3 regions of the Janthinobacterium sp. GW823-FHT06H09 genome follow, and region 1 is predicted to be linked to each of the others. Evidence: predicted binding sites of a transcription regulator. Region 1 holds the regulator's gene; each other region holds the start of a gene.
The links. The regulator NrdR, encoded in region 1, represses ribonucleotide reductase genes. The targets are predictions, from matches to a motif close to CACNANATNTNGTG.
Positions count from the first base shown of each region.

Region 2: the regulator NrdR is predicted to act here: its motif matches at 2,080-2,093, upstream of AC1Q6X_RS20850 (ribonucleoside-diphosphate reductase subunit alpha).
Region 3: the regulator NrdR is predicted to act here: its motif matches at 1,343-1,356, upstream of AC1Q6X_RS24365 (ribonucleoside triphosphate reductase).

Region 1 covers NZ_JBXAHC010000008.1:13,860-17,134, reverse strand. Annotated here, with positions in the region: gene AC1Q6X_RS14940 (PilW family protein) at 1-99, opposite strand, end outside; gene pilV (type IV pilus modification protein PilV) at 96-680, opposite strand; gene nrdR (transcriptional regulator NrdR) at 918-1,379, opposite strand; gene glyA (serine hydroxymethyltransferase) at 1,523-2,770, opposite strand; ZMP/ZTP riboswitch at 2,882-3,006, opposite strand.
Region 2 covers NZ_JBXAHC010000012.1:91,445-94,719, forward strand. Annotated here, with positions in the region: gene AC1Q6X_RS20850 (ribonucleoside-diphosphate reductase subunit alpha) at 1-1,815, opposite strand, end outside; gene ampD (1,6-anhydro-N-acetylmuramyl-L-alanine amidase AmpD) at 2,207-2,818, opposite strand; gene AC1Q6X_RS20860 (sigma 54-interacting transcriptional regulator) at 2,796-3,275, opposite strand, start outside.
Region 3 covers NZ_JBXAHC010000018.1:37,163-40,437, reverse strand. Annotated here, with positions in the region: gene ubiU (ubiquinone anaerobic biosynthesis protein UbiU) at 1-706, opposite strand, end outside; gene AC1Q6X_RS24370 (hypothetical protein) at 868-1,284, shown strand; gene AC1Q6X_RS24365 (ribonucleoside triphosphate reductase) at 1,403-3,151, shown strand; gene nrdD (anaerobic ribonucleoside-triphosphate reductase) at 3,148-3,275, shown strand, end outside.

The DNA.
Region 1 (3,275 bases):
GGCGGCCAGCATCAGCAGCGCGCCCAGCGACAGCGCCACCAGCAATTCGACGAGGCTCATGCCGCGCCGCCAGCGCCACGCGGCATGCACGCCGTTCATGCGCCGCCTCCGCCCAGCTGGAATACCAGCCTGGGCAGCGACTCGCCTGCCGCATTCACGGCGGGCGAGCCATCGGGCAAGCGGCCGCGCCAGCCCAGCTTGATGACGATGGGCGCGCCCTTGCCGCCGCTGCACGCCCAGTGCAAGCCTTGCGCGGCGGCATCCCAAACAGAGGCATCGCGGCAGATATGCAGGCGCGCGCCGGGCAAGGCCGCATGCAACGATTGCTTCCATTCAGCGATGTCGAATTGCGCCAGTTCGGCCGCGCTGCAGGCGCTAGCGCCAAAGCAGTCCGGCGCAGTGCCGCCTGCTTCGGCGTCGTCCGCCGCCGCGTAGGCCACGTTCAGGTAGGGATTGCCCGCATCGGGTCCATTCATGAGCACGCCGTTTGCGCGCATGCGCTCGGCCATGCCGGCCGCCAGCTGCGCGCCCGCCGACAACAGCGCCGACTCATGGCGCGCGCGCAGGGAGTGCAGTTGCAAAATGCTGGCACCGAGCAGGCCCAGCGCCAACAGCAGCAGCGACACGAGCACCTCGACGAGGCTGCTGCCACCCGCTGGAAACATAGTGCGACCGCTCATGTGCATGCCTTGCTCCCTTCCGCAGAAAGAGTCGCAAGAACAGGCGGCCCAGCTACACGATAGACGCGCGCAAAAAACGGGATCTGCGCAAGCGCAAACAGCGCAGCGATAAGGGGAGAAGAACGGCGTAGTTATTGATCAGGCCGCTTGCCAGGCGAGCGCTGGCGTGGTGAACACGGGGCGCAAAACGGGGCACATGAGCAGCCCCGTCGTCGAACAAGAGGCTTCGAGCAGGCGTCAGGGCTTGCGCGCCTGCCCCACTTCGGCGATCGCATCCTGGAACTCGGCCAGGTCTTCGAAATTCTTGTAGACGGAAGCGAAGCGGATGTAGGCGATCTTGTCGAGGCGCTTGAGTTCCTGCATGACGAGTTCGCCGATATAGCCGGAATCGACTTCGCGCAAGCCGCTGGTCAGCAGTTTTTCCTGGATGGACGCGATGGCCGTATCCACCGAGGCGGCCGCGACGGGACGCTTGCGCAAGGCCAGCATCAAACTGCCGCGCAACTTATCCGCAGCGAACTCCGTCCGGCTGCCATTCTTTTTGACGACGGCCGGCATGATAAGTTCAATGCGCTCGTACGTGGTAAACCGCTTGTCGCATTTGCCGCAGCGGCGGCGGCGCCGAATGGCATCCCCTTCCTCCGATACGCGCGTATCGAGAACCTGGGTGTCGCCGTGCTGGCAAAATGGACATTTCATGGGCTGGTTACAACTTTATAGTAATAATTACGGGAAATCGCCGCCCTTGTACAAAGGGCGCCCGAATCACTCCGGGCGCCCTTGGGCACGAAGGAATGTGTCATACGGAATCTTACTCCGTATGACACATTCTGGACAAATAATTATGCTGCGTACACAGGGTGCGCGTCGGCCAGCACTTTCACGGCCGCTTTGACGCGCTCGATGGTGGCGGCGTCATGCGGATTGTCCAGCACGTCGGCGATCAGGTTGCCCACTTCTTCCGCTTGCGCTTCCTTGAAACCACGCGTCGTCATCGCCGGGCTGCCCAGGCGGATGCCCGAGGTGACGAAGGGTTTTTGCGGGTCGTTCGGGATGCCGTTCTTGTTGCAGGTGATGTGCGCGGAACCGAGGATGGCTTCGGCTTCCTTGCCCGTCAGGTTCTTGGCGCGCAGGTCGACCAGCATGACGTGCGATTCGGTGCCGCCGGACACGATGCGCAGGCCGCGCTTGATCAGGGTTTTCGCCAGCACGTCGGCGTTCTTGATCACTTGCTTCTGGTATTCGACGAATTCAGGGCTCAGCGCTTCCTTGAAGGCGACGGCCTTGCCGGCGATCACGTGCATCAGCGGGCCGCCCTGGATACCAGGGAAGATGGCCGAGTTGATGGCTTTTTCGTGCTCGGCCTTCATCAGGATGATGCCGCCGCGCGGACCGCGCAGCGATTTGTGCGTGGTCGAGGTGACGAAGTCGGCGAACGGCACCGGATTCGGGTACAGGCCGGCGGCGATCAGGCCCGCGTAGTGGGCCATGTCCACCATGAAGTAGGCGCCCACTTCCTTGGCGATCTTGCCGAAGCGTTCGAAGTCGATTTTTTTCGAGAAAGCGGACGCGCCGGCGATGATCAGTTTTGGCTTGCGTTCGCGGGCCAGGCGTTCCATCGCCTCGTAGTCGATGTCTTCTTCCGCCGTCAAGCCATACGACACGACGTCAAACCATTTGCCGGACATGTTCAGCGGCATGCCGTGGGTCAGGTGACCGCCTTCGGCCAGCGACATGCCCATGATCAGGTCGCCTGGTTTCAACATGGCGAAGAACACGCCCTGGTTCGCCTGCGAGCCGGAATTCGGCTGCACGTTCGCGCATTCGGCGCCGAACAGTTTCTTGACGCGGTCGATGGCCAGTTGCTCGGCCACGTCGACGTATTCGCAGCCGCCGTAGTAGCGCTTGCCCGGGTAGCCTTCGGCGTACTTGTTCGTCAGCTGCGAGCCTTGCGCTTCCATTACGGCTGGCGACGTGTAGTTCTCCGAGGCGATCAGTTCGATGTGATCGTGCTGGCGCGTGTTTTCTTTTTGAATGACGGCGAACAATTCAGGATCGACGTTGGCGAGGGTGTGATCTTTTGCAAACATGTAAAAACTCCAAGTATGAGGGTGCTTGTACTGGCAGGTTGGATCGAATGAGGGGAGCCGGCGTTAAGTGAATAACAACATTGGACGGGCAGCCTCTTCGTGCTTTTCCATAGTGGCTACCCAGGCGAACGGCTGATGAAAAATCTCACGTTTCCCGGTGGGTGCCCACCTTTCGCCGGTTTGCCGATCGCCACTCAGGGAGATCGCCCGACTTTTCGCCAGTCACGTGAGACGTAATGGAAGTCAAATTGTAAGTTAAGTGCCCAAATTGAGCAAGGAATGCAACCGTGCGGCTATAATCGCCGCGCGCCGCCGCAGCCCGGACAGGGCCGCAGGCCGCCCCGGGGCATGGCTGCCGCTCTTAAGCTGGACTTAAACTTGGCTGCGGCTTGTAAGCGTATGTTACGAGGCTTGCCATTGCCCGCCCCGGATTTACAATGCTGCGGTGCAACTTATATGCAGCTTTTGCATGGCTTTCCAGCAAGCGCCCACAGTCACAAGAAGA
Region 2 (3,275 bases), on a different contig from region 1:
GGAACCGAGGTTGCAGACGGCGATTTCGTCAGGGCCCGTGTTCAGCGTGATTTCCGTGCACAGGTTCGAGCTGTGGACGACGCCGACGTGCGACTGCGGGCTGCGGATGTTGCAAGGATCCTTGAACGTGATCCATGGGTGGCCCGTTTCAAACAGCATCGACAGCATCTTGCGCCACAGGTCCAGCGCCGCGATCTTCTTGAAGACGCGGATTTCGCCGGCGGCGGCCTTGGCTTCGTAGCCCAGGTAAGCCTGTTCAAAAGCCTTGCCGACCTTGTCGTGCAGGTCAGGCGTGTCCGACGGCGAGAACAGGGTCCAATCGCCTTTTTCCATGACGCGCTTCATGAACATGTCGGGAATCCAGTTCGCCGTGTTCATGTCGTGCGTGCGGCGGCGGTCGTCGCCCGTGTTCTTGCGCAGGTCGAGGAATTCCTCGATGTCCATGTGCCAGGTTTCCAGGTAGGCGCAGACGGCGCCCTTGCGCTTGCCGCCCTGGTTGACTGCCACGGCCGTGTCGTTGACCACTTTCAGGAACGGCACCACGCCTTGCGACTTGCCGTTGGTGCCCTTGATGTGGGCGCCCAGGGCGCGCACCGGCGTCCAGTCGTTACCCAGGCCGCCGGCGAACTTGGCCAGCAGCGCGTTGTCCTTGATGGCGTCGTAGATGCCTTCGAGGTCATCGGAGACGGTGCTCAGGTAGCACGACGACAGCTGCGAGCGCAGGGTGCCCGAATTGAACAGGGTCGGGGTCGAGCTCATGAAGTCGAACGAGGACAGCAGGCTGTAGAACTCGATGGCGCGCGCTTCGCGGTCCGCCTCGTTCAGCGCCAGGCCCATGGCCACGCGCATGTAGAACGCTTGCGGCATTTCAATGCGCACGTCCTGGATGTGCAGGAAGTAGCGGTCGTACAGGGTTTGCAGGCCGATGTAGCCGAATTGCAAGTCGCGGTCGGCGACGATGGCTTTGGCCAGGCGCTCCAGGTCGAAACTGGCGAGTACCGGGTTCAGCAGCTCGGCGGCGATGCCCTTGGCGATATATTGCGGGAAATACGTCAGGTATTCGGCGGCGGCCGCCGCTTGCGGCACTTCCTTGCCGAACACTTCCTTGCGCACCGTGTGCAGCAGGATGCGGGCCGTGACCTGGCTGTAGGCCGGGTCTTTTTCCATCAGCGCGCGCGCCGCCAGGATGGCCGACTTGTGCAGCTCTTCGACGGGCACGCCGTCGTACAGGTTCTTCACCGTTTCAGCCAGGATGGCGTCGGCATCGACGTGCTTTTCCAGGCCGGCGCAGGCGGCGTTGATCAGGTCGCGCACTTCCTGCATGTCCAGCAGGCGGCGCACGCCGTTGTCGGTGACATTTAATTGTGGTGCGGAAACTTGTGCGGACGCGCCTTGCGCTTCCTTCTGCAGGCGGCGCTCTTCCATATGCTTGGCGCGGTACAGCACGTAGGCACGCGCCACGTCGTGCTCGCCCGAACGCATCAGCGACAGTTCCACCTGGTCTTGCACGTCTTCGATATGGAAGGTGCCGCCGCCCGGATGGCGACGCACCAGCGCGGCGACGACGCCGTCCGTCAGTTGCTCCACCAGTTCGCGGATGCGTGCCGAGGCGGCGCCCTGGCCGCCGTTAACGGCCAAAAACGCCTTGGTCATGGCGATGGCGATCTTCGAAGGCTCAAATGCCACCACCGCGCCGTTGCGGCGGATGATGCGATAGTCGCCCAATGCCGCGCCCGTGCTCGCCACGCTGTTGGCCGCGCCTGGCGCTGGCGATACTGGCGTTGGATGGATGGAAATATCTTGTGGTGATTGCATTGAAGCTCCCGTTGTCAGCTAAAGTCAGCCTGCAGTTTTGCTGCCGCGTGTGTTGTTGAATAGAACGCCCGATGGTCAGGGTTTCTTCAGGTATTTGTTGCTAAATAGTAAATTTATAATGCATAAAACAGGTCAGTATCCATAGCGCCACACCGTACTGCCCGGCTGGCGCAAAACATGATCAAGGGTGATAAACCGCCAGTTCCAGTGCTTTATCAGCAATCTGGGTAGCTTTGATAATAATTCTGAAAACGTCTGTGATGGCACTAGATATAGTCTTTATATCCAACTTCTGCACTAATTGTAGTGCCCATCGAAGGGCGATGCAATAGTTTTCCAGCATCCGTCGGCGTAATTTTTTGTATTTTCATATACGATTTCGGTTGACTTTTCAGGGCATGGATGGAAAGCCCAATCCCCGCGAAGTAAGCGCTAACGCAGGCTGCCCGCGCAGGGTTTCCAGCCAGCACTCTTGATAAAAATGCCAGTCAAAAAACGGCCCCGGATCCGTCTTCCTTCCCGGTGCGATATGCTCGTGGCCGCGCACATGGGACAGCCCGTGGCGCGCCACCAGCGCCGCCGTCAGCGCCGCCAGCACATGGTATTGCCGCCGCTGGAAAGGCACATCGTCCGCGCCCTCCATTTCGATACCGATGGAATAGCCATTGCACTGCGGGCGTCCTTCGAACACGGACGCGCCCGCATGCCAGGCACGTTGATCAGTAGAAACATATTGCAACAACGCACCATCGCGCCGCACAAAAAAGTGCGCCGACACCTGCAAGCCACGCAGGTCGGCGAAGGAAGGATCGGCATTATAATCTACCCGGCCCGTAAACAAGTCCGACACATGCGGCCCGCCAAAGCGGCCACCCGGCAAGCTGATGTTATGAATCACCAGCAAGTCGACTTGCGCACCGTCCGGACGCGCATCACAGTACGGCGAGTCATAGCGCAGCGCGCCGTCGCACCAGCCGTCTTCATCTATCGTCCATCCGCTCATCAAGTAATTCTTCCTGTATCGTCAATTTCTGCATGCGGTAACGCAACTGGCGCACGCTCAGGCCCAGCTGACGCGCCGCCCGCGCGCGGTGATAACGCGCCTGGACCAGCGCCTGCATGATCATGTCGCGCTCGGCCTGACGCAAATACACGTCCAGCGGCAGGACTGGGCCCACGCCATATGCCGCCATGCCGGGCAGGCACAGTTGCCGTTCCGGCAAGTCCGGCAATGCCGGCGCCGCCCGCAACGGCATGCTGCCCGGCGCGGATGGCAAGGCCAGCCCGTCGAGCGCGATCACGCCGCCGTCGGCAAAGGCCAGCGCCCGCTCCAGCACGTTTTCCAGTTCGCGCACATTACCGGGAAACGCATACGCGGCCAGGGCCGCCAGCACGGGCGGCGCCAGGCTCACGGCCCGGCGTGGCGACAGGCGCGCCAGGATCACCTCACATAATACCTG
Region 3 (3,275 bases), on a different contig from region 1:
GTGCGTAGCGGTCGATCAGCACGCCGTTCAGGCGCGATTCGAGGCCGTTCGGCGTTTCCAGCCAGCGCACGGATTTCGCCGGCGAGCACACGCCGTGCGTGTTCGGCGCCTCGCCCGTCGCATACGACGACAGCGCGCAGCGCCCTTCGACCATCACGCACAGGCTGCCAAAGCCGAAGACCTCGATCTCGACGTCCGTCTTGCTGATCAGTTGCTCGACCTGCGCCATCGACAGCACGCGCGGCAGCACGGCGCGGGCGATGCCGAAGTGTTCCTGGTAAAAATTGATCGCTTCGTAGTTGGTGGCCGAGCCTTGCACGGACAGGTGCAGGCGCAGCTGCGGGTGATGCTCGCTTGCATACGCCATCAAGCCCGGATCGGCCACGATCATGGCGTCGATGCCGGCTTGCGCGGCGCGGTCGATGGCGCTGCGCCACACGGCCCAGTTGTGCGGCTGCGGATAGGTATTCAGCGCCAGCAGCACCTTGCGTCCATATTGGTGGGCGTAGCGCACGCCCTCGGCGATGGCCTTTTCGTCGAAATTGAGGCCGGCGAAATTGCGTGCATTGGTGGCATCGCGAAAACCCAGGTACACGGTGTCGGCGCCATTGTCGACGGCCGCTTTCAAGGCGGGCAGGCTGCCGGCGGGGCAGACCAGTTCCAGCGGTCCGGCCACGCGGGTGGCGGTAGTTGATTCAAGCATCATGATATTCACAGTCCTGTATCGGCTCAGGGTGCAGACTATAGCCCCGCCCATACCGCCCAGTCCTTGACACAGGTGAAGGAATGCATGCATGGCTGGCGCGCGTTCAACTTGCTTGACCTGGCTGTAAAATGCCCCACTTTTTCCCTATCCGATTGCCCGCCATGACCCGCAAACCGCTGCTGATTTTCCTGCTCACCCTGTTCCTCACCGCGCTGCAGGTGCAGTGGGCCGGCCCGCCCGATGGCTATGATGCAGGGACCCTCTCCGTGCTGTCGCCGGAAGTGCTGGGCGCGTATCCGGGCGTGCTGCTGCTGTTCCTGCTGGCCGTGTTCGCGCGCCGCAAGATGCCGCTGCTGCGTCAGGCCGCCATCTGCACGGGCCTGCTGGCCGTCTACTGGCTGCTGGCGAACTACGTCACCTTCGACGCGCGCGTGGCCAGCTGGAGCACCTACACGCCGCTGGAAATATGGACGCACGTTCTGCCCGCCTCCGTCGCCAGCGTGGCCGCCTGCGGCGCCGCGTTCTTTTGCGCGAGCTGGCTGATCCTGCGCGAAACGCGCTGGAACAAAAGCGGCTGACGTGGATTTTTCACCTGCATCAAGGATTCGTCACGCAACTGCACGCGCCCTTTGACGCCACTATATTTAGTGATTAATCTCCATAAAAACACCGCATGTTGTGTTTATTGGAGGTTTCATGACGACAAATGCAGTTTCCCCCACACGCGGCCAGGTCGATGTCGCCGCATCCATCAATGAATACCTGGACCGGCGCGACTGGCGTGTCAACGCCAACGCCAACCAGGGTTACTCGCTGGGCGGCCTGATACTCAATGTATCGGGCAAGGTCATCGCCAACTACTGGCTGGACCAGGTGTATCCGCCGGAAGTGGGCGCGGCGCACCGCGAAGCGGCGCTGCACATCCACGACCTCGACATGCTGGCCGGCTATTGCGCCGGCTGGTCGCTGCGCACCCTGCTGCATGAAGGCTTGAACGGCGTGCCGGGCAAGATCGAATCGGGCCCGCCCAAGCACATGTCGAGCGCCATCGGCCAGATCGTCAATTTTCTCGGCACCCTGCAAAACGAGTGGGCCGGCGCGCAGGCGTTCAGCTCCTTCGATACCTATATGGCGCCCTACATCCGCAAGGACAGCCTGCGCTATGAAGACGTGCGCCAGTACATGCAGGAGCTGATCTTCAACCTCAACGTGCCATCGCGCTGGGGCACGCAGACGCCGTTCACCAACCTCACTTTCGACTGGGTCTGCCCGGACGACCTGCGCGAGCAGATTCCCGTCATCGCCGGCCGGGAAATGGACTTCAGCTATGGCGAGCTGCAGGCGGAGATGGACATGATCAACCGCGCCTACATCGAGATCATGATGGCGGGCGACGCCAAGGGCAGGGTCTTCACCTTCCCCATCCCCACCTATAACATCACCGAGGATTTCGACTGGCATAGCGAAAACGCGGAACGCCTGTTCGAAATGACGGCCCGCTACGGCCTGCCCTACTTCCAGAACTTCATCAATTCGGAACTCAAGCCGAACATGATCCGCTCCATGTGCTGCCGCTTGCAGCTGGACTTGCGCGAACTGCTGAAAAGGGGCAATGGCCTGTTCGGTTCCGCCGAGCAGACGGGCTCCCTGGGCGTGGTGACGATCAACTGCGCACGCCTGGGCCACCTGTGGCGCGGCGACGAAGCGGCCTTGATGGCGGACCTGGACCGCCTGCTGGAACTGGGCAAGACCAGCCTGGAAATCAAGCGCCGCACCATCGAGGAACTGATGCAGCAAGGCCTGTTCCCCTACACGAAACGCTACCTGGGCACCCTGCGCAACCACTTTTCCACCCTGGGCGTGAACGGCATCAACGAGATGATCCGCAATTTCAGCGGCGACGCCTGGGACATCACGTCCGCCGAGGGCCATGCGCTGGCGATCCGCCTGCTCGACCACGTGCGCGCCCGCATGGTGGCCTTCCAGGAAGAGACGGGCCATATGTACAACCTGGAAGCGACGCCGGCCGAAGGCACGACGTACCGCTTCGCCCGCGAAGACCGCAAGCGCTATCCCGCCATCCTGCAGGCCGGCACCGTCGACAATCCGTATTACACGAACTCGTCGCAGCTGCCCGTCGGCCACACGGACGACCCGTTCGAAGCGCTGGAATTGCAGGACGCGCTGCAGCGCAAATACACGGGCGGCACGGTGCTGCATTTGTACATGACGGAAGCGCTGTCGGACGCGAACGCCTGCCGCGAGCTGGTCAAACGCGCCCTGAGCCGCTTCTCGCTGCCCTACATCACCGTCACGCCCACGTTTTCCATCTGCCCGCGCCACGGCTACCTGGCCGGGAAACATGAATTCTGCCCCACCTGCGACGCGGAGCTGATCGCCCGCAAGCAGGCCCACATTGCTCCATCACTTGAGGAAACGCCATGAATGCACGTCCCGACTTCACTCCCGCCATCACCCTGCTCGACAGCGAACGCCAGCGCTGCGAAATCTGGACGCGCGTGATGGGCTATCACCGCCCCGTCGCCTCGTTCAACATCGGCAAGCAGGG